4 regions of the Janthinobacterium sp. P210005 genome follow, and region 4 is predicted to be linked to each of the others. Evidence: predicted binding sites of a transcription regulator. Region 4 holds the regulator's gene; each other region holds the start of a gene.

Region 1 (6,007 bases), on a different contig from region 4:
CGGTGCCAACATATTTACAATCCTTGCCAAGTCTGTTCGATATCAGATAGAGATATGAAAGGTTTTGCATTCTACAGTCTGCAATCCCGGATCCGCCGTTTTTGTTCTCCGTTGGCGAGTACGTACTTTTCGTGGCACGATGATAAGTTCATCGGCTTTTCATTCAACTGACTGAACGCACATGGCTTTTACTTTTCACCCGTTTTCCGATATTCCCCACGAAGAATGGCTCCTTCTGTTGAATCACCCGGACGTCATCCGCCATATGCCACTGGCCACCGAACGTTGGACGGATGGCGCTATTGCGGAATGGGCGAAAGGCAAGGACGCGCAGTGGCAAGCGAATGGCTATGGACCGAGGGCTATCCGGGTGGATGGCGCGTTTGCCGGCTGGGGCGGTTTTCAGAATGAAGGGGACGAAGCAGACCTGGCACTGGTATTGCTCCCCGGGTTCTGGGGACATGGGCCGGCGCTGGCGCGCCATTTCATGCACCGCCGGCTGGAACTGGGCATTGGCCCGGTCAGCATCCTGCTGCCGCCCAGCCGCACTCGCGTCAAGGGGCTGGCAAGAATCGGCTTCCTGTTTGATCGCGAGGTGGAGTATGAAGGCCAACGCTTTTTGAAGTTCCGGACATCGGAATGAGCGTCACAGGCGCGGTGGGGACGGGAACAGCCTTTCTCTCCCGCAACTGGCATACTATTCAATGCATATGCGAATCTGAGTAAAGTTTGCAGAAACAAGCTATTCCCATGCGCGATCACTTTCCACTTTTGAATCCATGAAAAACAGCACTGTCGAATATCGCCATAACTTCCCCCTCGATCCGCTCGATGTCGTCCGTGTCTTCGATCAATCCGGCATCAAGCGCCCGACCGCCAATCTCCCGAGAATCGCGCGCATGTTCGCCGCACCTTGTCTCTCGCTGTCGGCCTGGGTGGATAATGAGCTGGTGGGGCTGGCCCGCTCGCTGACCGATTATGCGTATTGCTGCTATCTGTCGGACCTGGCCGTCGACCAGCGGTACCAGGGCCTGGGTATCGGCAAGGAACTTGTCAAGCGCACCCAGGCCATCATCGGCGACGACGTGTCTTTGATACTGCTCTCCGCCCCGGACGCCATGTCCTACTATCCGACGCTCGGTTTCGAGCCTGCCGGCAACGCTTACGTCATCCGGCGCAAACATTGAGCGACTGTTTTTAACAATTCCCGCAGCTGATGAAACCCGTCTATACCCTCGCTGAAGCCCTGGCAAAAGATCCCGGCCGCGTCGCCAAAACCCAGGCCCTCACCCTCGACAGTGCCAGGCCCCACATGGGCCTGAAAGGCAGGCATGGCTTGTTCGCTTCCGTAGCCTGGTGGGAAAGCATCGAGGCCCAGCGCCTCCCGACGCAAACCTTGACGGGCATCATCGAACGAACGTATTTCGCGGGCCAGGACAGCCGCCGTGGCGATCAGGTCAACAGCTTCACCTTGCGCCTGGCGAATGGCTCGACAGTGGACGAAAGCATCTACATAAACCACAAGCAAGACATCAGGCTGTTCGTGCCTGGCGCCATGGTGACGATGGTCTACGCGCAAGATGAGCTGAAGGCACAGCCTGCCGCCGACGGCGGCGTCAATGTGGCGCGTATCGTGCTGGAAGTGGCCATATCCGTCAGAAACGATAAAGAGTAGGGGACGGCGCCATGCCGATGCTCCACGATCTGCACAAGCTTGATATTGGACAAGTTTCTAGCTGAAATTGGTTTGACCTCCCCCCGCGCCAGGTCTAGAGTCGACAAGAACCCTCAACGGACCACGATCGCCTCCCATGGCCAAGCCCTTTCCCTTAAACCCGAAGAACCCCGAACGCATCTGCTGGGGTTGCGACAAGTATTGTCCGCCGGATGCCATGCGCTGCGGCAATGGTTCCGAACGCACGCAGCATCCGATCGAGCTGTTTGGCGAAGGCTGGAATGACTGGGGGCTGGCGGCGGCCGACAAGGCCGACAAGGACGAGAACCCGCCTTGACGGCAAGCGCAGCACGCGGCGCGCCGCTACAATCTCTTCATCGCGTCCGCGCTGAGGAGCCTCCATGCAAGAAACCCTGTCCCGCTGGCTGGCAAGCAGCGCCGGCGATGTCCAGTTCGTCGAGCACCCGCTGCGCAACACGGCCACGGTGGCGCTGTCGCATGCCACCCTGGTCCGTTTTCTCGCGCAGACGGGACACGTGCCGCGCATCATGAGTGTCCCTGCGGCTCCCTGATGCTCAATGCCCGGCCACGGGCGCGCCGCCGCTGCGCCGTCCCGGCCGGAAACCATGCGCGCGGGCCGACCAGGCGATGGCAAAGGCCAGCACCAGCAAGCTGACCATGGCCCATGGGAAGGCGCCCGCGCCCCAGGTTTCCAGCAAGGCGCCGCCTGCCACGCCCGCTGCCGCGATGGCCCCATTCCACGCCACCACATTCATCGACAAGGCCACGTCGGCGCCGCTGCCGGCCGTGTCGGCCAGCGCCGTCTGCAACAGCGTTGCCGCGCCGCCAAAGGACAAGCCCCAGACGGCCATGCCCAGGTAAATGACAATGGGAAACTGTGACGCGATGCCCAGCACGAGGGCCGTCGCGGCGAACACGGCCAGGCTGACCAGCACGGTGGCGCGCAGGTGGCGCTCGACCAGCTTGCCCGTGATCCAGATGCCGGCCATGGCGGCGACGCCGAAGACGAGCAAGACCAAGTCGACCCGCTCCGTCAAGCCGGCCGGCGCCACGAACGGGGCGATGTAGGTGTAGAGGATATTGTGCGCCAGCATCCAGGCGATGACGACGGCCAGCACGGAGCGCACGCCCGGCGTCGTGAAGACGCGGCGCAGGGGCAGGCGTTCATGGACGGACTGGCCCGGATAGTCCGGCACCTTCGCCAGCACCCAGGCGATCAGGATCAATGTCAGGGCGGAAATGATCCAGAATGCGGCGCGCCAGCCGACGAGCGAACCGAGCAAGGTGCCCAGCGGCACGCCCAGGGACAGGGCGACGGGTGCGCCCACCATGGCCAGCGCCAGGGCGCGGCCTTGCTGATGCGGCGCCACCATGCGCCGTGCGTAGCCTGCCAGCAAGCTCCACGCCAGTCCGGCCGCCATGCCGGCAAAGAAGCGGGCCGCCAGGGTCAGCCAGTAGTGGGACGACAGCGCCGTGACGGTATTGAACACGAGAAAACCGATGATGGTCAGCAGCAGCACATTGCGGCGGCGCCAGCCGCGCGTGGCGATGGTGAGCGGAATGGCCGCCAGCAGGGAGCCCAGCGCATAGGCCGTGACCATTTGCCCGGCCAGCGCGGCGCTGATGCCGAGTCCTGCGCTGATCTGTGGCAACAAGCCGGCGGGCAAGGTTTCCGTGACGATGCAGATAAACCCCGTCATGGCCAGGGCCAGCAGGCCGGCGACGGGGAGGCGGTCGGTCAGCGCAGGGCTGGCTCCGGTGGTGATAGTGGCGTGATTCACGGCAAACATCCTTGTCAAGTGATCAGGCGCAGGAGTGCCCCTGACCGTCGTTGCGGTACATATGTATCGATCGGTACAAATATAGGCGATGGCGCGCCGCGTTGTCAATGACTTCTGTATCGAGTAGTATGTAAGTAGCATACGGGTAGATGAAAAGGAACGATGGATGGCGCAAATGGGACGGCCGCGCATGTTCGATCGGCAAGCGGCGGTCGAGCAGGCCATGTTTTTATTCTGGCAACAGGGATATGCATCGACGTCCTTGAGTCAGCTCAAGGCGAGCCTGGGCGGCGGTATTTCCGCGCCCAGCTTTTATGCGGCGTTCGGCTCGAAGGAAGCGTTGTTCCGCGAAGCGGCGCAATGCTATCTGGACACGTTTGCACGCGTGACGGAATGCCTGTGGGACGACGGCCTGGCGCCGCGCGCAGCCATCGAGCTGGCCTTGCGCCAGTCGGCCAGCATGCAGTCCGATGCGGGCCACCCGCCCGGCTGCATGGTGGCGCTCGGTTGCATGAGCGCGCCGACGGCCGAGCATGCGGCTGTGGCCGCGCCCCTCACGCAATCGCGCGCCCGCACGCGTGCCGGCTTCGTGCGCTGCGTCGAACGGGGCATGGCCAGCGGTGAATTGCCTGGTGATATGGATGCCGTAGCGCTGGCGTCCGTCTTCGACAGTTTTTTGTCGGGCGTGGCTATCCAGACCCGCGATGGCGTGGGCTACTCCGTGCTGGACGGCGCCATCACGCAGATTCTGCGCGTGTGGGATGCCAGCCGCGTGCCAGGCTAGACGCTAGGCCGTAAAGCGAAACTCCAGCACGTCGTCGCCATATTTGTCCGTCTCGCCCGTCGAGGTCCAGCCCAGGTAGCGGTAAAAGCCGTACGAACGCGAAGCGGGGTCGTCGGAGCAGCCGAGGAACAGCCGTTGATGACCGTGCGCGCGCAGTTCCGTCATCACCAGTTCCAGCAAGGTCTTGCCGATACCGAGCCCCTCGAATTCCGGCAGCAGCGCCAGGACGATGATTTCGCCCGTGTCACGCTCGCCAAAGCAGTAGCCGGCCAGCTGGTCGTCATGATGGCAGACGTGGCCAGGCAGGCTGCCCGAACGCATCATTTCCGCCCAGGTGTCGGCCGTGATGCCCACTTCCGCCAGGCGTTCCGCGGACACGGCGTTTTGCCGCGTCCTGCCCCGCAAGTCGATAAAGGCCGGAGTGTCTTCCGCCTTGGCGGGATGGAAGGTAATGGAAGCTGGATGTGTCGTCATGTCATTACTCGCTGGTGTCGTGTCTGTGGCGAAAATGAGGCTGGATAAACCTCATTCCCAGGGTTTGCGCATGGTTTGCGCATGGCGCTGCCAGTCAAAGATTTTGCTATTCTCGATTGCCTGCTGGCCGGGATTGCCGCTATCGATGATTTCATCCTTGACGATAATCAAATCGGTTTTGTCATTCAAGCGGTATTCCCGATAGCGTTCGCAATCCTGTTCGCGCCGGGCGATGGTAATTAATTTGCTGGCTTGCCACGCATAGCTGTCTTCATAAAAGCATTGCGCCGCGCAGCCGCAATTGGGAATGCCCCCTTCGATTCTTTGCTCGGCCATGTTGATGTTCAGATTCGGAATGGCTGACAAGGGTTGATTGAAACGGTATTGCTGCGCTGGCGCATCCCATAACCATACATCGGAACAGCGGATGCGTCCCTGGCTATCCGTGTATCCGGTGACCCACAGGTCGGCATGGCCGTCGAAATTCATGTCCAGCAGCAGCGCGTGCAAATTGCCCGTGCCGCTGCTGCTGCAACTGCCATTCATCCACTGCTTTCCGATTTTCAGCCGATACGTCTGTTTTTCATCGTGATTCGCATAGCGGATATCGGCGGCTTGCCGCACTTTGCCTGTCGCGGCTTTATCCAGATGCAAGGTGCCAGCATAGACCGAGGTGGAAATCAGGGATAAAAGCAGAGCGATCAGTTTCATGGCGATATTTATGGGCTGGCACGAGTGCACAATGCGTGGATTACATCAGGCGGAGAATGATCATACTGCATGAATCCGGCAATGCGCCACACGATTCCTATCGTGCATTCTGCGCGGAACAGTGCTGTGTACAATGCCAAAAAATCCCCGAATAAGGAATCTTTATGAGCTCCTCTCCTGAATCTTTGAATGAAGCGGGCATTCTCGCTTATAACGACGGTCATTATGCCGAGGCCTTCAAGCAATTCGATGCGGCGGCGCGCACGGGCGATCCGGCTGGCCAGCATTTATTGGCCAGCCTGTATTACCAGGGCCATGGCGTGACGCAGGATTTGCCGAAAGCGGTGGAATTGTTCACGGCGGCCGCGCAAGCGGGTTTCCCGCCATCGCTGGCGAATCTGGCCCTGATGTATGCGGGCGGCGATGGCGTCGCGCAAGACATGGCGCAATCGCTCGCGTATGGCCGCCAGGCGGCCGAGGCGGGCGATGGCCAGTCGCAATTCAACCTGGCGCAGGCTTACCGCAAGGGAATTGATGTACCGCAAGACTATGCCGAGGCGG
Region 2 (6,007 bases), on a different contig from region 4:
GCCGCGGTTGCTGGCGTGCCGCGTATGCCGCACGTCGATGCTGGCCGTCATGTCCGGCTGCAGGATGCGCGTGTAGCCGGCCGTCAAGGTGATGTTGTTGTCGCGCCGGGGCGCGCTCAGCGAACGCACGCCGGCGTAGCCGGCATTGACATTGACGGTGGTGCGCGAATTGGCTTGCCAGCCCCAGCCCAGGTTGGCGCCGATCTGGCGTGTGCGGTCTTCGCTGCCGAACTCCACGCCGGGCAGCAAGCCGCTGTCGATGCCGCTGGCCGTTTGCGCCGTGCGGTCGACGGCCGTGACGCCGACGATCATCGTGCTTTTCGCCGTGGCGCGCGCCATCGTCAGCTTCAGCTGCTTTTGCAGGAAATAGCGATGGCTGAAGTAATTGATGGCGCCCCGTTCCGGCCCCAGGCTGTTGGCGTAGCGCAGGAAGGCGTCGATGCGCAAGCGCCGGTCGCGCGCATTGGGAAAGATGCCGCGCCACAATTGATCGAGCAGCCGGCCCGCATCGCGGTCGCCCAGTCGCGAAAACTGCGTCGGCATGGTGGTGATGTTTTCGCCGTAGCTCAGCTGCCAGTTGGTATGGCGCTGCAGGAAGGTGGCGTCCAGGCTGTAGGTGGTGCCGAAGAAGCGCTTGCCCGTGCTGAAGGCCACGCTGGTGCGCGGCGACGGCGTCCACACGCCGCCCAGCGACCAGAAGCGGCCCGCCGGCGCCTTGCCGCTGGTCGACAGATAGCCTTCCTTTTCCATGCCGCCGCTGGCCGTGGCCGCCCACTTGCTGTTGATGGGATAGCGCAAGCCCGCGCTGCTGCGCTGCATGCGCACGGGCGCCAGCTTGCTGTCCTGCGTGCGGCGCACGTCGTGGCTGGCGTTCCAGGTCCAGCCGTTGCCGCGCGGCTCGCCATTGAGCAGCAACTCCAGTTCATCGCTGTGCACGGAGAGCAGGTCGCCGCCGCTGTCGACCGTGTTGCGCGTGTAGCGCAGCTCGGCCGAGGCCAGGCCGCGGAAACGGTGGCGCAGGTAGGGGCTGATGCCCGTCGTGCGCACGGTGCTGGCATTGTCCGTGTCGGGCAGGCCGTCGATCAGTTGCGGGCCGAATGGCGAGATGTTGCGCCGGCTCACGCTGGCGTCCGCATCGATGAAGAACCAGTCCTGCACCAGCTCGGCGTCGGCCGAGGCGCGCAGTTCGTGGGTATCCGTATCGGCGCGCTGCCCCGACAGATATTTGCGCCAGCTGTAATCGAGGTGCACGCGCAGGCGCGGGCCCGTGCCGATGAGGGCGATGGCGGGCGCGATTTCCGTGATGAAGTCCGATTGCGCCTGGCCGGACGGCGCGCGCAAGGCATTGTCCGTATAGCTTTCGCGCAGGCGCAGCGACGGTTTCACCAGCCAGTCGACGGCGCCGGCCGGCAGGGGCAGCAGCAGGGACAGCAAGGGCAGCAGCGGCAGCGGAACCCGGCCGCTAGTCGTAATAGCCATAGCCGTAGTAGTCGTTGCCGGGGAACGATTTGGTCTTGTTGTAGATCAAATGAATGTGTTCGCACGACTCGATCTGCCGCAGCGCTTCCTTGACGGCGTGCTGCGTCGTCGTTTCCGCCTCGACGACCATCACCACTTGTCCCATCTGCCCGACCAGCGCGTGCGCCTCGCTGGTGATCAAGAGGGGCGGCGAATCGAAGATGACGACGCGGTCGCTGTAGCGGCTGGCAATTTCCGCCAGCAGGCGGCTCATGGCCCGGCTGGCCAGCAATTCCGTCGCATGCTTGTTGCTGCGCCCGGCGGGCAGGATGCTCAGGTTGGCCACATTGGTTTTCAGGATCACGTCGCCCATCGCCAGTTGCGGGTCGAGCAGCACGTCCATCAAGCCCGGCTCCGGTGGCAGGCCCAGCACTTTCAGCACGGACGGGCGCGCCACATCGGCATCGACCAGCAGCACCGTGATATCCATTTCCATGGCGATGCTCATGGCCAGGTTGACGGCGCAATAGGTCTTGCCTTCGCCGGGCATGGCGCTGGTGACGACGATCAGGTTGCCGTGGCGGATGGCCTCGGCGCCGCTGGCGCGCGCCTGACGCAGCAGCGGGCGCTTGATGATGCGGAAATCCTCGGCCACCGAGCTGCGTCCGCCTTCCTGCGTGAGCATGCCTTGCTCCGCCAGCCGGGCCAGGTTCAGGGGGCGGTACTGGGGCGACCTGGCCGCGTCCGCGCCATCCGCACCCGCCGCGCCCTCCACGCCATACGGCACGCCGGCCTCGGCCACGCCCAGGATGGTGGGTTCCTGCTTGCCGCTGTCCTTGCTGCTCATCGTCGCTCCCCGGGATCTAGAATTTCATAAGCGCGGCCGTCATGACCCCGCCGTACAGCACGAACAGGCTGCCCAGGCAGGCGCCAAAGCCGTAGCGGGCGCGACGGCGGCGCACTTGCTGCAGCGCCGTCCAGTTCATCGATACCGTGCCCAGCACGTTCAAGCCCGTGGCGTCGCGCAGTTCGGCGGGGCTGAGGAAGGTGGGACGCACCTGGCTGATGAGCAAGGCCGTGGCGACGCCGGCCACCAGGGCCGCGCCCAGCGCCGCGCTGAACAGCAGCGGGCGGTTCGGGCCGACGGGCGCATATTGCACCGTGGGCGGGTCGATGATCTTGAAGGCCATCATTTCCGTGGTGGAACTGAGCTCACCCGACAGCTTGGCCGCTTCGCGCCGGCCGATCAGCTTTTCATAGTTTTCCTTGTTGATGATGTAATCGCGGTTCAGCTGCGCCAGCTGCGATTCCACCTCGGGCACGGCATTGCTCTGCGCCAGCAGGCGTTCATTGCGCGCGTTGTATTCCTGCACGCGGGCGCGGATGGCGGCCACCTTGGCGTCCGCATCCGTCAGCGCCACCTTCAGCTGCTGCAGCATGGGGCTGTAGTTCTTGCCCGGGTCGCCGGCCGCCGTCTTCAGCTTGCTTTCCTCGATCTTGCGTTCTTCCAGCTGGGCAATGAGGCGCTTCGAGGAAATGATGTCGGGGTGCAGTTCCGTAAATTGCATGCGCAGGCTGTCGAGGTTCTTGTTGAGCGTGGCGATGCGCTCGTCGAGTTCGGGATTCGCGATGGCCGATGCGTTCGGCTCCAGGTCGAGCACGGGCTCGTCGCCTTCGATCTGGCTCTGGATCGCCTTGCGCGCCTGTTCCGCCTCGACCAGTTCCAGCTTGGCATTGTTCAGGCTATCGGACGACATCAGCAGCTGGCTGCCATAGTCGATGCCCTGGCGCGGCAGCAGCAGGTTGTTGCGGATCTTGAATTCCTTCACCAGGTTTTCCGCCGCGCTCAGCTTGTCCTCGTAATTCTTGATCTGCTCGTCGATGAATTGCACCGCCTTTTGCGAATCGCCTTTTTTTCCCTGGAAACTGCCTTCGACAAAGATGGTGAGCAGGCTTTGCACCACGTCGCGCACCAGCTTCGGGTCGCGCCCGCTGTAGCTGATCGTGTAGATGTCATACGCGTTGGTGCCCGTGATCTTGATGCGGCTCATCAGGTCGTCGAGCTGGGCCTCGTGTTCGCGCACGGTCTTCGAGTCGAGGTCGAGGTCGACCATGCGCATGACGCGCTCCACGTTCGGACGGCTGAGCAGGGTGCGGCTCATGATGGCCACCTGCTGTTCCGTGTTCGGCACGCTGGTCATGCCGGCCATCAGCGGCTTGAGGATGGTTTGCGTATCGACAAACACGCGCGCCGACGTCTGGAAGTCGTCGGGCAGGGTGATCACCTTGATGAAGCCGACGACGGCCACCAGCCACGCCACCAGCACCGCATGCCAGCGGTATTTCCAGATGCCTTTCAGGCTGGAAAGCAATTGCTGTATCAATTCTTCCATGTCGCTTCCTTCAGGTGACGGTGCTGCACGGTCGATGGGCTGGCGACGGCGTCTTGCAAGAAATGCTTGCCTGTTGAGTAAGCAAAGTATAGGGCGGCTGGGAGGCAAAATTTCCCAAGATGATTGCTTCTTGATACGCCTCAAGGTTGACTTGCCGGGTTTTAATAATCATAGGAAGTTCGCGGCCCAGGCTGGTTCTGCGCGGCCGGCCATGGACGCGCCATCGACTCGAAGAGGCTCCGCATGAATCCGTTTCGCCGTGCATTTGTCTGCAACACGCTGGGCCTGGGCTTGGCCGCCGGCCTGCTGGGCGCCTGCCGCACGTCCCATCCGCTGGCGCCCTCCGACGACAGCGCGCCCATGCACGACTACCTGATCGGACCGGGAGACTCCGTCAACATCATCGTCTGGCGCAATCCGGAAGTGTCGCTGACGGTGGCCGTGCGGCCGGACGGCAAGATCACCACGCCGCTGGTCGAGGATTTGCCCGCCAGCGGCAAGACCTCGACCCAGCTGGCGCGCGACATCGAGCAAGCGTTGGGCAAGTTCATCCAGCAGCCCGTCGTGACGGTCATCGTCACCAATTTCTCGGGCCCGTATGGCGAGCAGATCCGCGTCATCGGCGAGGCGGCCAAGCCGCAGGCGCTGCCGTACCGGCTGGGCATGTCGCTGATGGACGTGCTCATCGCCGTGGGCGGCATCACCGATTTTGCGGCCGGCAACAAGGCCAGCATCATCCGCATGCGGGAAGGCAACCAGCAGCAGCTGGGCGTGCGGCTCGACGACCTCTTGAAGCGTGGCGATATTTCCGCCAACGTCATGATGCGCCCGGGCGACGTGCTGCTGATACCGGAGAGCTTCTTTTAATAGCGGACTCGGCAATATCAAAACAGCACTTATATTTGTCATTTTGTACTCGCAGGCAAATTTCAGCATGAAATTTTGCTATTAAATAGCATATTTCTTCTGTTTTTTTTGCCTGGCGCGGGAACTTCTCCAGTTTTTCTCTTGTCACAAGGCATTGGCTTCAGTCCGTCTCGACGGCGGCCGATGAACGTGAGGACAAGATGAGCTTTGAAGATGAACCCATTATTTCCTTCGACACGCCCGGTACTTTCAATGACCTGGTGGTGGGCGAGGGGCAGATCGACCCTGCCATGGAGCATGAGCTCGACCTGCAGCGCTTTCATATCCGCATGGCCAATTCGCGCGGCCGGCGCGAGGCGGCCAGTTTGCTGATCCGCAAGATGTACGGCTGGCGCGGCTATGCCGTCGATCCCGGCATCGCGCATGCCCTGAATAAAATCACGCTGTTTGCGGAAACGGCCGGCACCACGGTCGGCACCATGACCCTGTGCCTCGACAATGACGAGACCGGCTTGCCCGCCGATGAAAACTTCCGCGACAAGCTCGACGTCCTGCGCGTGGAAGGCCGGCGCCTGTGCGAGCCGTCGCGCCTGGCCATCGACAAGGGGGTGAGCAAGCGCGTGTTCGCGGCGCTGATTCATATCTCTTATATATATGCCCACAATATTCATGGCTTTACGGATTACGTGATCGAAGTCAACCCGCGCCACGTGGTGTTCTACAAGCGCATGCTGGGTTTCCAGGACTTCGGCGGCGAGCGCGAGTGCACGCGCGTGGGGGCGCCGGCCGTGCTGCTACGGCTGGACCTCGATTACATGGGGGCCCAGATCCGTAAATACGGTGGCCTGATGGAACAGCATGGGGGTGAACGGTCGTTTTACCCCTTTTTTTTTCCGACATGGGATGAGCCTGGCATTACGGACCGGCTGAGGCAGGGGCGCAACTGATCACTCATTTGTTTTTCAGCAAGAGCGTCTGCATGTAGCTGCCCGGAATCGCGTAGGTGATGCCGCTCGGGGCGCTGATGGCCGCTTCCTTGAGGCCCTTGACGTACACCATGTTGACGATGCCGTAGACGAGACCGGTCTCGGGATCGAACAGGGGGCTGCCGCTGCTGCCCGGATACGCCGTCGCGTCCAGCTGGAACACGGTGTACGGCGCTTTTTGCAGCTGCGCCAGGCGCCGGATGTCGAGGCGCTGCGCGTTTTCGCTGGGCATGACCACCGGCGTCAGCGATGACACGGTGGCCCGGTGCGTCACGTGGTGCAGCCCGAGCAAGGTGCCCAGCG
Region 3 (6,007 bases), on a different contig from region 4:
CACCATGGATTTGCTCTCCGATGTACTCTCGCTGTTTGATACGCGTAGCTCCTACTTTGCCGGCCTGAAGGCGGGCGGCGAGTGGGCCATCGATTTTCCGCCGCCGGACGGCATCAAGTTCAACGCCGTGATCGAAGGCGCTTGCTGGCTGACGGTCGCGGGTATCGACGCTCCCGTGCAGCTGCAGACGGGCGACTGCTTCCTGCTGGCGCCGGGACGCGCGTTCACCCTGGCCAGCACGCCCGGCTTGCCGGCCGCACTAGCGCTGGAAGTGTACCGGCACACGCAGCAGGGCGTGGCCCGCCACGGCGCGCCGCAGCACGATTTCTTCCTCATCGGCGGACGCTTCCACTTTGGCGACGAAGCAGCCATCCTGCTCGACTGCCTGCCGCCGCTGCTGCACGTGCGCGGCGATACGGACCAGGCCAGCGTGCTGCACTGGGCCTTGCAACGGCTGGCGCAGGAACTGCAGGCGACGGCGCCCGGCGCGGCGCTGATGACGCGCCACCTTGGCCACATGATGCTGCTGCAAATGCTGCGCCAGTATCTTGAAGCGCAGGCCTCGCACCCGGTGGGCTGGCTGTTCGCGCTGGCCGATCCACGGCTGCGCGCCGCCATCGAGGCCATGCACGCGCAACCGGCGCGGCGCTGGACCTTGCAGCAGCTGGCCGCCGTCGCGGGGCAGTCACGCTCCGCCTTTGCCTTGCACTTCAAGAAGCGGGTGGGCGTAACGCCGCTCGACTATCTGCTGCGCTGGCGCATGCGCCTGGCCACGCGGCGCCTGAAGGACGGCAGCGCGCCCGTCACCTTGATCGCACAGGCGCTGGGCTACGATTCCGACAGCGCCTTCAGCCACGCCTTCAAGCGCGTCATGGCTTGCTCGCCGCGCCAGTACCGGCTGCGCCACGCGAACGCGCAGGCGTAAAAAAACCCGCGCTTGCGGGTTTTAATCATACAAGGTCAGCGCGCCGGCACGGGCGGCAAGGCTGCCACCGCCAGCAAGGCAAACGGCCCGAGAAACAGGCCGATGCCGAACCACAGTCCCCCGTGGCGGCCGCGCCGGCTGGCCAGCAGCCAGGTGGCGACCGCAAACAAAAACATGAAGATCAACAGTATCGCCATTGCCACTCCTTGCCATGCGGAAAGCCCAGTGTAGCCCACGGGCGCGCCCGTGGCTACACTGCAATTAGCGCTGCACCTGCATCAGTATCACGCGCTTGCTGCTGCCATCGGCTGGCGGCGCGCTTGACGGCGGCGGCGGGCTGTCGCACGAGCCGCAGGAACCGCAACCGCTGCCGCAGCCCGGCGCCACCTTGAAGAAGGTCGACATCTTCGCTTCATCGAGGCCGCAGCGCACGAGGCCCCGCACGATGGCGCGGCGCACGCCCGCCGGCAGGTACTTGGTTGAAAAATGCAACAGCGCGGCTGCGACGATCAGGGCGACGATGAGGGTTTGCCACATGGTTTTCTCCTAAGCGCCCAGCATCAGGGCGACACGGTACGTGATGAACGAGGCGGCATACGCCAGCGCGAACATGTAGCCGGCCATCAGCAGCGGATAGCGCCAGCCGCCCGTCTCGCGCTTGACCACGGAGAGCGTCGACAGGCACTGCGGCGCGAACACATACCAGGCCAGCAAGGACAACGCGGTCGCCAGCGACCACGAATGGGCGATCAGCGGCTCCAGGGTGGTGGCCAGCGCGTCGCCCGTTTGCGACAGCGCATACACGGTACCCAGGGCGCCGACGGCCACTTCGCGCGCCGCCATGCCCGGCACCAGCGCGATGCAGATCTGCCAATTGAAGCCGATGGGCGCGAAGATCACTTCCAGGCCGCGGCCCAGGATGCCGGCCAGGCTGTAGTAGATCGGCGGGTGGATGGCGTTATCCGGCGCGCCGGGGAAGGTGCTGAGGAACCACAGGATGATCATCAGGCTCAGGATGATGGTACCGACGCGCGTGAGGAATATCTTCGCGCGCTCCCACAGGCTGACGGCCAGGTTGCGCAAGTGCGGCCAGTGATAGGCGGGCAATTCCAGCATCAGCGGCTGGTTGCCGCGCACGCCCATGCCGCGCTTCATGACCCAGGCCACGGCCATGGCCGAGATGATGCCGGCGAAGTACAGGACGAACAGCACCAGGCCTTGCAGGCTCAGATAGCCCCATACCTGGCGTTCCGGGATGAAGGCGGCGATGATCAGCGCATACACGGGCAGGCGCGCCGAACACGTCATCAGCGGCGCGATCATGATGGTGACCAGACGGTCGCGCGGATTCTGGATGGTACGCGCCGCCATCACGCCAGGAATGGCGCAGGCAAAGCTCGACAGCAGCGGGATGAAGGCGCGGCCGGACAAGCCCACGCCTCCCATCAGGCGATCCAGCAGGAAGGCGGCGCGCGGCAGGTAGCCGCAGTCTTCCAGGCTCAGGATGAAGAAGAACAGGATCAGGATCTGCGGCAGGAACACCAGCACGCTGCCGACGCCGCCGATGATGCCTTCCACCAGCAGGCTTTTCAGGTGACCGTCTGGCATGTTCGCCGTCAGTACGGCGCCCAGGTGGCCCACGCCATCGGTGATCATTTCCATCGGCGTGGCGGCCCAGGCAAACACGGCCTGGAAGATCAGGAACATCAGCACGGCCAGGATGATGGGACCGAACACGGGGTGCAGCACCACGTCGTCGATCTTTTCCGTCAGGTTGCCCTTGTCGCTCGCGTCATTGCTGACGGCGGACAGGATGCGGCGCACTTCGCGCTGGGTTTCTTCGACGCTGACGGCATCGATGGCCGCCAGCGGTTTCGCTTCCACGGCCGGCAGCGGCAGCATGGCGTCGATGGCGTTCAGCAAGGCTTTTTCGCCATCGTGCTGCACCGCCACGGTTTCCACCACGGGCATGCCCAGTTCCTGCGACAGTTTCACCGTGTCGATCAGCATGCCGCGCTTGCGCGCCACGTCCGTCATGTTCAGCGCCAGCAGCATGGGCAGGCCCAGGCGCTTGACTTCCAGCACCAGGCGCAGATTCAGGCGCAGGTTGGTGGCGTCGACCACGCAGATGATGGCGTCCGGACGCGGGTCGCCGCGGCGCAAGCCGCCCACCACGTCGCGCGTGATGGCTTCATCGGGCGTGGTGGCCGACAGGCTGTAGGCGCCCGGCAGATCGAGCAGGCGCACGGGCTTGCCGGCTGGCGAGGTGAAATGGCCTTCCTTGCGCTCGATGGTCACGCCGGCGTAGTTCGCCACTTTCTGGCGCGCGCCCGTCAAACGGTTGAACAGGGCGGTCTTGCCGCAGTTCGGATTGCCCAGCAAGGCAATTTGTGGCTGATGCGGCGGCTTGTGCACGCCTGCATCCACGATAGTTTCGACAGCACCCATGGTCATTCCGGTTGAAGCAGCGGTTGAATCGTAATCAGCGCCGCTTCGAAGCGGCGCAGTGCGAACGTGGCATTGCCGACCTTGATGGCCAGCGGATCGCCGCCGGGAATGCCGCGCTTGAGCATGCGGAGTCGTTCGCCGGGAACGAATCCCAGCTCCATCAGGCGGCGGGCCAGGTCGACGCCGTCCTCCGTCTGTCCTGCCGTGTGGGGCGTGATATGCAACACCGTGCCGCTCTGGCCGACTGCCAGCGCATCGAGCGTCATCATGGGTGGAACTAGAGTCATGAGCAAATTCCGTTCAAATTAAGAACACCTGATACCGGCGACGGCGCAAGGCGCCTTGCACCGGTTCCAGGTTTGTGACGTAAAACGCAACTGTTGCGCATTACCGACAAGCGGCCATTCAATCTGTCCAGACGGCGACCGTCCGAGACAATACCAGCATTATAAACATGAATGCGAATAGTTTTTATTTAGCCCGGAGAGCCGCCCCCATCAAGGGCTGCGTCATTCGGAAACATGGCCTGTGAAGCTGCGGCGCCAGGCCGCCAACTGCCGCACACTTGATCAAAATCACTTGCATTGTCCCCCGCTTTGCGCGACAATGAAACGTAATGATAATGATTCTCATTAAAACACTAGCAACAATGCTTTCCAGCACTAGTGTCTGTTCATCCTCCAGCCAGAAGGTGTATCAATGATTGTATGTGTCTGCAACAACATATCTGATCGTGAAATCCGTCAAGCCGTCGATCTTGGCCTGTCCAGCATGGCCGAACTGCGCCGCGACCTGGGCGTGGCCACCTGCTGCGGCAAATGCCACACCTGCGCGCGGGAAGTGCTGAACGATCACCTGAACGCCACCGTGGCGCTGCAAGAAACCGTATTGATGCGAGCTGTACTGACAAACTAAAGAAAGCGATGAACGCCATGACGATGATGCCCCCGCCCGTAACGGTGCAGGCCGTGCAGCAATTTGCCGACTTCGACAAGAAGCGCAACAAATTCGCGCCGCTGATGGCCATCGTCGTCCTGCACATCGCCGGCTTTTACGCCATCCAGAGCGGCCTGCTGAGCCGTGTGGTCACGGCGGCCATGCCGACCATCACCACCATCAGCATCATCGCCCCGCCGGCGCCGCCCAAGCCGCCAGCGCCGTCCGTACCGAAAACCGTGGAATTGAGCGCCCCCGTGCCGCGCGCCGTGATCCCGCCGCTGCCGCTGATCGCCGTGGCGCCGAGCGAACCGACGATCACGCCGCCGCAGCCGACGCGCGCCGAAGCGGCACCGGTTGCCACCGCCGCGCCGACAGCGCCATCGACACCGTCGCCGACGCCACCGGCGCCGTCGACGCCGCGCACCGTCAGCAGCGTCGAATACATCAAGGCGCCGCAACTGATCTACCCGAATCTGTCGCGCCGCCTGGGCGAGAGCGGCACCGTGGTGTTGCGCATCCTGATCAATGAAAAAGGTTTGCCCGAGCAAATCCTGATCCATAAATCGACCGGCTACGGCAACCTCGACGAAGCGGGCCGCCAGGCCGCCCAGCGCGCGCTGTTCAAGCCGATGATCGAAAACGGCAAGCCTGTTCCCGTGTACGTGTTAGTACCGCTGACCTTCCAACTGAGCTAGCCTTCCGGCGGCCCTTGCGCCGCTGCCAGCCCGCAAGCACCGCACCCTGTGCCCTGCTTGCTTTTTTGCGCCCTGTTTTCTGTACCAGTCAAGCAACTGCTTGTTTCAGTCTGCCAGCCTACATCCCCGGGCCAGGCAGACTTTTTTTTGCGCGCTACATCTCCGCCCACATCCTGAGCAGGTTGTGATAATGCCCCGTCAAGCCCACCGTCGCCGGCGAATCGCCGTGTTCTCCGCGCACGCTCTGGATGTTTTGATCGAGCTCAAACAGCATGCTGCGCTTCCAATCCTCGCGCACCATGCTTTGCGTCCACAGGAAGGAGCAGATGCGCTCGCCGCTGGTGACGGGCAGCACCTGATGCACGCTGCTCGACGGATACACGATCACGTCGCCGGCCGGCAATTTCACTTCATGCGTGCCATACGCGTCGACCACCACCAGCTCGCCGCCTTCGTACTCGTCCGGCTCGCTCAAGAACACGGTCGACGAGACGTCGGCGCGCATCGATTGCATGCCGTTTTTCGGCGTGCGGATGGCGCCGTCGATATGCAGGCCATAGTGCTCGCCGCCCGCATAGCTGTTGAAGAACGGCGGCAGGATGCGCAGCGGCAGCACGGCGGAAAAGAACAGGGGATTGGCCATCAGCGCGCGGCTGACGATCTCGCCCAGTTCCAGCGCCAGCGGCGAACCTTCCGCCAGCTGGCGGTTGCGCTTGACTTGCGCGCCTTGCGCCCCGACGCTGGCGCGCCCGTCGACCCAGTCCGTCTGCGCCAGGCGCTGGCGAAACTGCGTGACCTGTTCCGGCGTCAGCACGCCGGGTATATGCAGCATCATCTTGCTATCCTTTTTCAGTAAATATCGCTGCCTGATTATCGCATCGCCGGCAGCGGCCAAGAAGACACAAAAGCAAGAACGGAGCAACATTTCCCGCCTTTTCAGCGCGGCCATGCAGGCGCGCCAGCAGCAGCAAAAAAGCGCCAGGAACGCGAATGAGAATGG
Region 4 (6,007 bases):
GGCTTGCCGTGGTTGACCTGGAATGGCAGGCAAGCCCTGCTGTTCGATTTGACCACGCGCAAGTTCTACATTTTCGGCGTCGTGCTGTGGCCCCAGGATTTCATCTATCTGGCGGCCCTGCTGATCATCTGTGCGTATTTGTTGTTCCTCGTCACGGCCATTGCCGGGCGGGTGTGGTGCGGGTTCTCTTGCCCGCAAACGGTATACACGGAAATTTTCCTGTGGGTCGAACGCCGCATCGAGGGCACGCGCAGCGCGCGCATGGCCCTCGACAAGCAGGGCCCCTCCGTGCGCAAGGCGTTCAAGAAGACGGCCAAGCACCTGGTATGGGGCGCCATCGCCCTGTGGACGGGCTTTACCTTTGTCGGCTACTTCACGCCGATCAAGGAACTGGCGCAGTCGGTGACCACGCTGAACTTCGGTCCCTGGGAATGGTTCTGGGTCTTGTTCTACAGTCTGGCAACCTACGGCAACGCGGGCTGGCTGCGCGAGCAGGTGTGCAAATACATGTGCCCCTACGCGCGCTTCCAGAGCGCCATGTTCGACCAGGACACCCTGATCATCACCTACGATGCCAAGCGCGGTGAACCACGTGGCGCCATGAGCAAGAAGGCCGGCAACAACGACAAGCTGGGCGATTGCATCGACTGTACCCTGTGCGTGCAGGTGTGTCCGACCGGTATCGATATCCGTAACGGCCTGCAGTATGAATGCATCGGTTGCGCCGCTTGCGTCGATGCCTGCAACAGCGTGATGGACAAAGTCGACCGGCCACGGGGACTGGTACGCTACAGTACCGACCATGCGATGGAAAACAACTTCAATTCGAAGCAGATACGCCAGCGCGCCATGCGCCCGCGCGTCTTGATCTACACTTCCATCCTGGCCCTGATCATCATCGCCGTGTGTACTTCGCTGGCCCTGCGCACGCCCCTGAAAATGGACGTGATCCGCGACCGCGGTTCCATGGGACGCGAAGTGGAAGACGGCATGATCGAAAACGTCTACCGCCTGCAGATCATGAACACGTCGGAGCAAAGCCAGCATTTCAAAATCAGCGCTTCCGGCTTGCCGGGCCTTACCTTGCTGACGCGCGAAGAAGTGACCTTGCAGCCGACGGAAACGCTGGGTTGGCCGATCCGCCTGCGCGTGCCGCACGGCGTGGGAGAGAAGGGCTCGAACAAGATTGCGATCGAATTGCAATCGCTGGACGACCCATCGCTGCATGTGCGTGAAAGCGCGGTATTCATCGTGCCGCGTTAACAAGGAAAGGCGGACGGGGACCGGGTGCCCTCGCCGCCGCCACGAAGTTGCAGGAAGGCCGGTCCCCATGCGGGGACTGGCTGATTAAACAGGAGAAATATCATGTCCGACAGTCTGAAACTGCAAGCACCCGTTGCACCGTGGTACAAGCATCGCTGGCCATGGCTGCTGATGATCGGCCCCGGCCTGTCCGTGGTCGTCGGCAGCTTCATGGGCTATATCGCGTTTACGCAGCCCGATGCACTGGTGGTGGGCGATTATTACAAGCAGGGCAAGGCGATCAACCAGGATTTGAAGCGTGACACGATCGCCAGCGACCTGGCGATGGATACGCGCCTGTCGTATGACGTGGCGCAAGCACGCCTGACCGGTTCCGTGCACAGCTTCGGCAAGGCCTATCAGGCGCCTTTACAGCTGCACCTGGCGCATGCGACCCTGCCGGAAAAAGATATCAAGGTGCTGGTGCAGCCCGATGCGGCCGGCAATTTTTCCGTGGCGCTGCCGATGCTCGAGCGCAGCCGCTGGCAAGTGCTGGTGGAAAACGACAAACGCGAGTGGCGCCTGTCCGGCATCTGGACCTGGCCCCTGCAGCGCAGCATCGCGCTGCATGCGGATGAAGAGCTATAACGTACAGCGCCGGGAAAACCGTAGCGAGCGGCAGTGATTTGTGGTTGAGAAGCGCAGCTGTGCTATAGCACAGCGAGCATCGCAAGCCGCAAAGCGCGACGCGCAGCAGGTTTTGACGGTGCTGTTACTTGCAGACGTCCGTGCCGGCCGTAATGGCTTTCAGCTTGGCCGGCTGCAGGATTTCAATTTCCCGGTTGGAGACGCGCAACCAGCCTTCCTTCTTGAACTTCGACAGCAGGCGGCTGACGCTCTCGATGGTCAGGCCCAGGTAGTTGCCGATTTCCTCGCGCGACATGCGCAGCTGGAAATTGCTGCCCGAATAGCCGCGCGCTTCATAGCGCGACGCCAGGTTGACGATGAAGGCGGCAAAGCGCTGCGTCGCCTGCATATTGCCCAGCAACAGCATGACGCTTTGCTCGCGCGTGATTTCCTGGCTCATCATGCGGTGGAAATGGCGCAGCAGGGTCGGCATATTGCCCAGCAATTGTTCCAGGCTGGAAAACGGGATTTCACACACTTCGCTGTCTTCCAGCGCCACCGCATTACAGTGGTGGCGGTCGGCGCTGATGGCGTCCATGCCCAGCAGTTCGCCCGCCATCTGGAAGCCCGTCACCTGCTCTTCGCCGCCCGGATTGATCTGGTACGTCTTGAAATGCCCCAGGCGGATCGCATACAGGTTCTGGAACGAGTCGCCGATGCGGAACAGCGAGGCGCCGCGCACGATCTTGCGGCGGCGGCCGATGATCTGGTCCAGCCTGTCCATGTCGCCCACATCGAGGCCCATCGGCAGGCACAATTGATGCATGCTGCAGGTCGAGCATCGCGCACGCAACGCCTCCACGTTCACGGTGGGCAAGGTTGGAGTGAGTAGCGCTTCAGTCATGTCGGTACCTTTTAGAAAATGCAACAACAAGTTTACTGCATACAGCCGCATACAGGGTTGCCGTATGCCAATTTCACCGTAAATTCGGCGAATAAACGACGTCCAGCCTTTAATTATATGGCAACATCGTCAAAAGCCCGTAGGGGGCGGGCAATTTGCGCGGCGGCGCTTGCCAAGCTGGGGCATTGATAGGAAAATTCCTGACAGCATTATCTGCCGCCTGTGCCGCCCGGTACTGAAAAGGAAATCATGAAGCCTCTCGGCATTAAAGCAAAAGTCGCGCTGGCCACCAGCCTGACCTCGATCGCCATGATCGCGCTGGTCACCATGATCCAGGTGCAGCACATGCGCGACGACTTCACCCGAGTACTGCTGAGCCAGCAATCGTCCCTGATCACCCGCACCGCCGCCGAGCTCGACGACAAGCTGGGCATGCTGCTGCAGATCGTCACCCTGACGGCCCGACAACAGCCGCCGGAATTGATCGCCCGGCCCGCCCAATTGCGCGAATACTATTCGCGCCGCTCGATGCTGGTGCTGTTCGATGACGTGCTGGTACTCGACGCGCATGGCGCCGTCGTGGCCGACATGCCGGAGGTAGCGGGGCGCGCCGGCATCAACGTCGCCGAGCGCGAGTATTTCCAGACCGTCCTGCGCACGCGCCAGCCCATGATCACCGAACCGATGCTGGGCAAGTCGAGCGGCATGCCCATCGTGCAGATGGTGGCGCCCGTGCTGGCCGCCGATGGCCAGGTGGCCGGCGTGGTGATCGGCGTGCTGCGCCTGTACAAGGACAACCTGCTGGGCCGCCTGCGCTCGGAAAAGATCGGCAAGAACGGCTATTACTTCATCCTCACGCGCGGCGCCGTGCCGCGCTACGTGCTGCATCCCGATACCAGCCGGCTGTTGCAACCGCGCCAGCCGAACGCCAACCTGACGACGACCCGGCTGCTGCAGGAAGATGGCGAAGGCAGCATGGTCAGCACCAACAGCCGCGGCATCACGGCCGTCAACAGCTTCAAGCGCCTGAAATCCGTAAACTGGCTGCTGGCCGCCTCGCTCCCCGTCGAGGATGCCTTCGAGCCGTTCGATGGCGTGCTGTACCGGCTGGTGCTGTGGAGCATCCTCGCCTCGCTGCTGGCCGCCTTTGTTCTGGGCTGGGTCACCGTGCGCCTGCTGTCGCCGCTGGTGCGCCTGCGCGACACCCTGCAAGCCCTGCGCACCAGCGGCAGCCGCTTCACGCCCGTGCCGGTGCAGCAGCGCGACGAGATCGGCGAACTGACGGAAGCGTTCAACGGCCTGATGAGCGAACGCGACCGCCTGCAGCAGGAACTCGAATCGCGCGCGGCGGAACTGGAACAGGAACGCGACCGGGCCGAGGCGGCGAACCGCGCGAAGAGCGATTTCGTGGCCAACATGAGCCATGAAATCCGCACGCCCCTCAATGCCGTGCTGGGCATGGTGTATTTGCTGGGCAATACCAGGCTCGACACGGAACAGCGCAAGTATCTGACCATGGTCAGAGTGGCGGGCCAGTCGCTGCTGGGCATCCTCAACGACGTGCTCGACTATTCGAAGATCGAGGCACGGCGCATGGAATTGTCGCCCGTCGAATTCGACCTCGACGAAGTCATGAATACCCTGGCCACGACGATGACGATGAATGCGGGCGAAAAGGAGCTGGAACTGGCCATCGCCGTCGAGCCCGACGTGCCGCGGCGCCTCGTGGGCGACGCCCAGCGCCTGCAGCAAATCCTCGTCAACCTGGCCGGCAACGCCATCAAGTTCACGGAGAGCGGCGAAGTGGTGGTGGCCGTCAGCCTGGCCGAGAGCGAGAGCGGCCGCGCCTGGCTGCGCTTCGAAGTGCGCGACACGGGCATCGGCATGACGGAACTGCAGCAACAGCAGCTGTTTGCCGCGTTTTCCCAGGGCGACCAGAGCATCACGCGGCGCTTCGGCGGCACGGGCCTGGGCCTGGCCATCAGCAAGCAGCTGATCCACATGATGGGCGGCGACATCGCCGTCGCCAGCAGCGAAGGCAAGGGCAGCCGCTTCTGGTTCAGCGTGCCCTTCGAGATGCTGGCGCAGCCGGCAGAAACGCGGCGCACGCCGGCGCTGGGCCAGCTGCGCCTGCTGGTGGCCGACGACAACCGCACCACGCGCGAACTGATCGTCAAGCTGATCGAGGCGTGGGGCTGGCTGGCCGACGAAGTGGACTCCGGCTTTGCCGCCATCGAACTGTACCGCGAACGCCTGGCGCAGCAGCAACCGTATGATGTGGTGCTGGCCGACTGGCACATGCCCGTCATGGATGGCCTGGCCACGGCCAAGGCCATCCGCCAGGCGGCCAGCGGCCAGCGCCAGCCCATCGTGGTAATGGTCAACGCGTTCGCCCGCAACCACCTGGAAGAAATCTCCAGCGCGGCCGAGGCCGACGTCGTGCTGATGAAGCCGATCACGGGATCGAGCCTGTTCGACGCCCTGCACCAGGCGCTGATCGCCAAGGACGACGGCGGCGAGCAACGCATGCTGCACCAGCCGCTGGGCACGGAACTGGCCGGCGTGCATTTCCTGCTGGTGGAAGACAACCACCTGAACCAGGCCGTGGCGCGCGGCATCCTCGAACACATGGGCGCCACCCTGGACGTGGTGGGCGACGGCTTGCAAGCCGTGGAACGGCTGCGCACGGAAGCGCTGCGCTACGACATCGTGCTGATGGACATGCAGATGCCCGTCATGGACGGTTTCAGCGCTACCCACATCATCCGCACGGAACTGCGTTTGCACCTGCCCGTGATCGCCATGACGGCCGGCGTGCTGGCGTCCGAGCGCGAGCGCTGCATGACGGCCGGCATCAGCGATTTCATCGCCAAGCCCGTGGTGGTGGAAGAGATGATGGAAGTCATCCTGCGCCACCTGCCCAAGCGCCCGCAAGTACAGACGGCCGAGCCGGCACGCATCGCCGATGAGGAAGTGTTTTCCATGGCGCCGCTGATGCGCGTGATGGGACGCGATGCGAAGGGGCGCGGCGTGCTGCGGCGCATGGTGGAAGACGCGCTGAACAAGGGCACGACGCCCGTGCGCGACGCCGAAACGGCGTTGCAGGCGGGCCGCCACAGCGACGTGGCACGCATCCTGCACAGCGTGCGCGGCTCCGTCGGCACCCTGGGCACGAAGCGCCTGATCCGCGCCGCGTTCGCCACCGAGGAAGCCATCGATGCGGGCCGCCTGGAC

What was found. The regulator FNR, encoded in region 4, switches genes on or off when oxygen is low (the NO sensors DNR and NnrR bind a similar motif). The targets are predictions, from matches to a motif close to TTGATNNNNATCAA.
Region 1: a site for FNR is predicted at 1,715-1,728, ahead of VPH40_RS21275 (DUF3079 domain-containing protein). Genes of this name have one in related genera too.
Region 2: a site for FNR is predicted at 3,982-3,995, ahead of VPH40_RS02455 (XrtA system polysaccharide chain length determinant). Genes of this name have one in related genera too.
Region 3: a site for FNR is predicted at 3,939-3,952, ahead of VPH40_RS16260 (FeoA family protein). Genes of this name have one in related genera too.

The regions. Positions count from the first base shown of each region.
Region 1 covers NZ_JAZARC010000005.1:440,636-446,642, reverse strand. Annotated here, with positions in the region: gene VPH40_RS21290 (GNAT family N-acetyltransferase) at 182-643, shown strand; gene VPH40_RS21285 (GNAT family N-acetyltransferase) at 780-1,187, shown strand; gene VPH40_RS21280 (hypothetical protein) at 1,217-1,675, shown strand; gene VPH40_RS21275 (DUF3079 domain-containing protein) at 1,812-2,012, shown strand; gene VPH40_RS21270 (hypothetical protein) at 2,077-2,247, shown strand; gene VPH40_RS21265 (MFS transporter) at 2,251-3,396, opposite strand; gene VPH40_RS21260 (TetR/AcrR family transcriptional regulator) at 3,668-4,261, shown strand; gene VPH40_RS21255 (GNAT family N-acetyltransferase) at 4,265-4,735, opposite strand; gene VPH40_RS21250 (XAC2610-related protein) at 4,787-5,446, opposite strand; gene VPH40_RS21245 (tetratricopeptide repeat protein) at 5,611-6,007, shown strand, end outside.
Region 2 covers NZ_JAZARC010000001.1:584,612-590,618, forward strand. Annotated here, with positions in the region: gene VPH40_RS02445 (TIGR03016 family PEP-CTERM system-associated outer membrane protein) at 1-1,479, opposite strand, end outside; gene VPH40_RS02450 (XrtA-associated tyrosine autokinase) at 1,463-2,305, opposite strand; gene VPH40_RS02455 (XrtA system polysaccharide chain length determinant) at 2,322-3,851, opposite strand; gene VPH40_RS02460 (XrtA/PEP-CTERM system exopolysaccharide export protein) at 4,095-4,718, shown strand; gene VPH40_RS02465 (N-acyl amino acid synthase FeeM domain-containing protein) at 4,919-5,665, shown strand; gene VPH40_RS02470 (S1 family peptidase) at 5,670-6,007, opposite strand, start outside.
Region 3 covers NZ_JAZARC010000003.1:555,182-561,188, forward strand. Annotated here, with positions in the region: gene VPH40_RS16240 (AraC family transcriptional regulator) at 1-925, shown strand, start outside; gene VPH40_RS16245 (hypothetical protein) at 961-1,122, opposite strand; gene VPH40_RS16250 (hypothetical protein) at 1,187-1,462, opposite strand; gene feoB (ferrous iron transporter B) at 1,472-3,373, opposite strand; gene VPH40_RS16260 (FeoA family protein) at 3,376-3,660, opposite strand; gene VPH40_RS16265 ((2Fe-2S)-binding protein) at 4,073-4,288, shown strand; gene VPH40_RS16270 (energy transducer TonB) at 4,306-5,007, shown strand; gene VPH40_RS16275 (Fe2+-dependent dioxygenase) at 5,162-5,842, opposite strand.
Region 4 covers NZ_JAZARC010000002.1:739,650-745,656, reverse strand. Annotated here, with positions in the region: gene ccoG (cytochrome c oxidase accessory protein CcoG) at 1-1,263, shown strand, start outside; gene VPH40_RS13330 (FixH family protein) at 1,366-1,890, shown strand; gene fnr (fumarate/nitrate reduction transcriptional regulator Fnr) at 2,015-2,773, opposite strand; gene VPH40_RS13320 (response regulator) at 3,023-6,007, shown strand, end outside.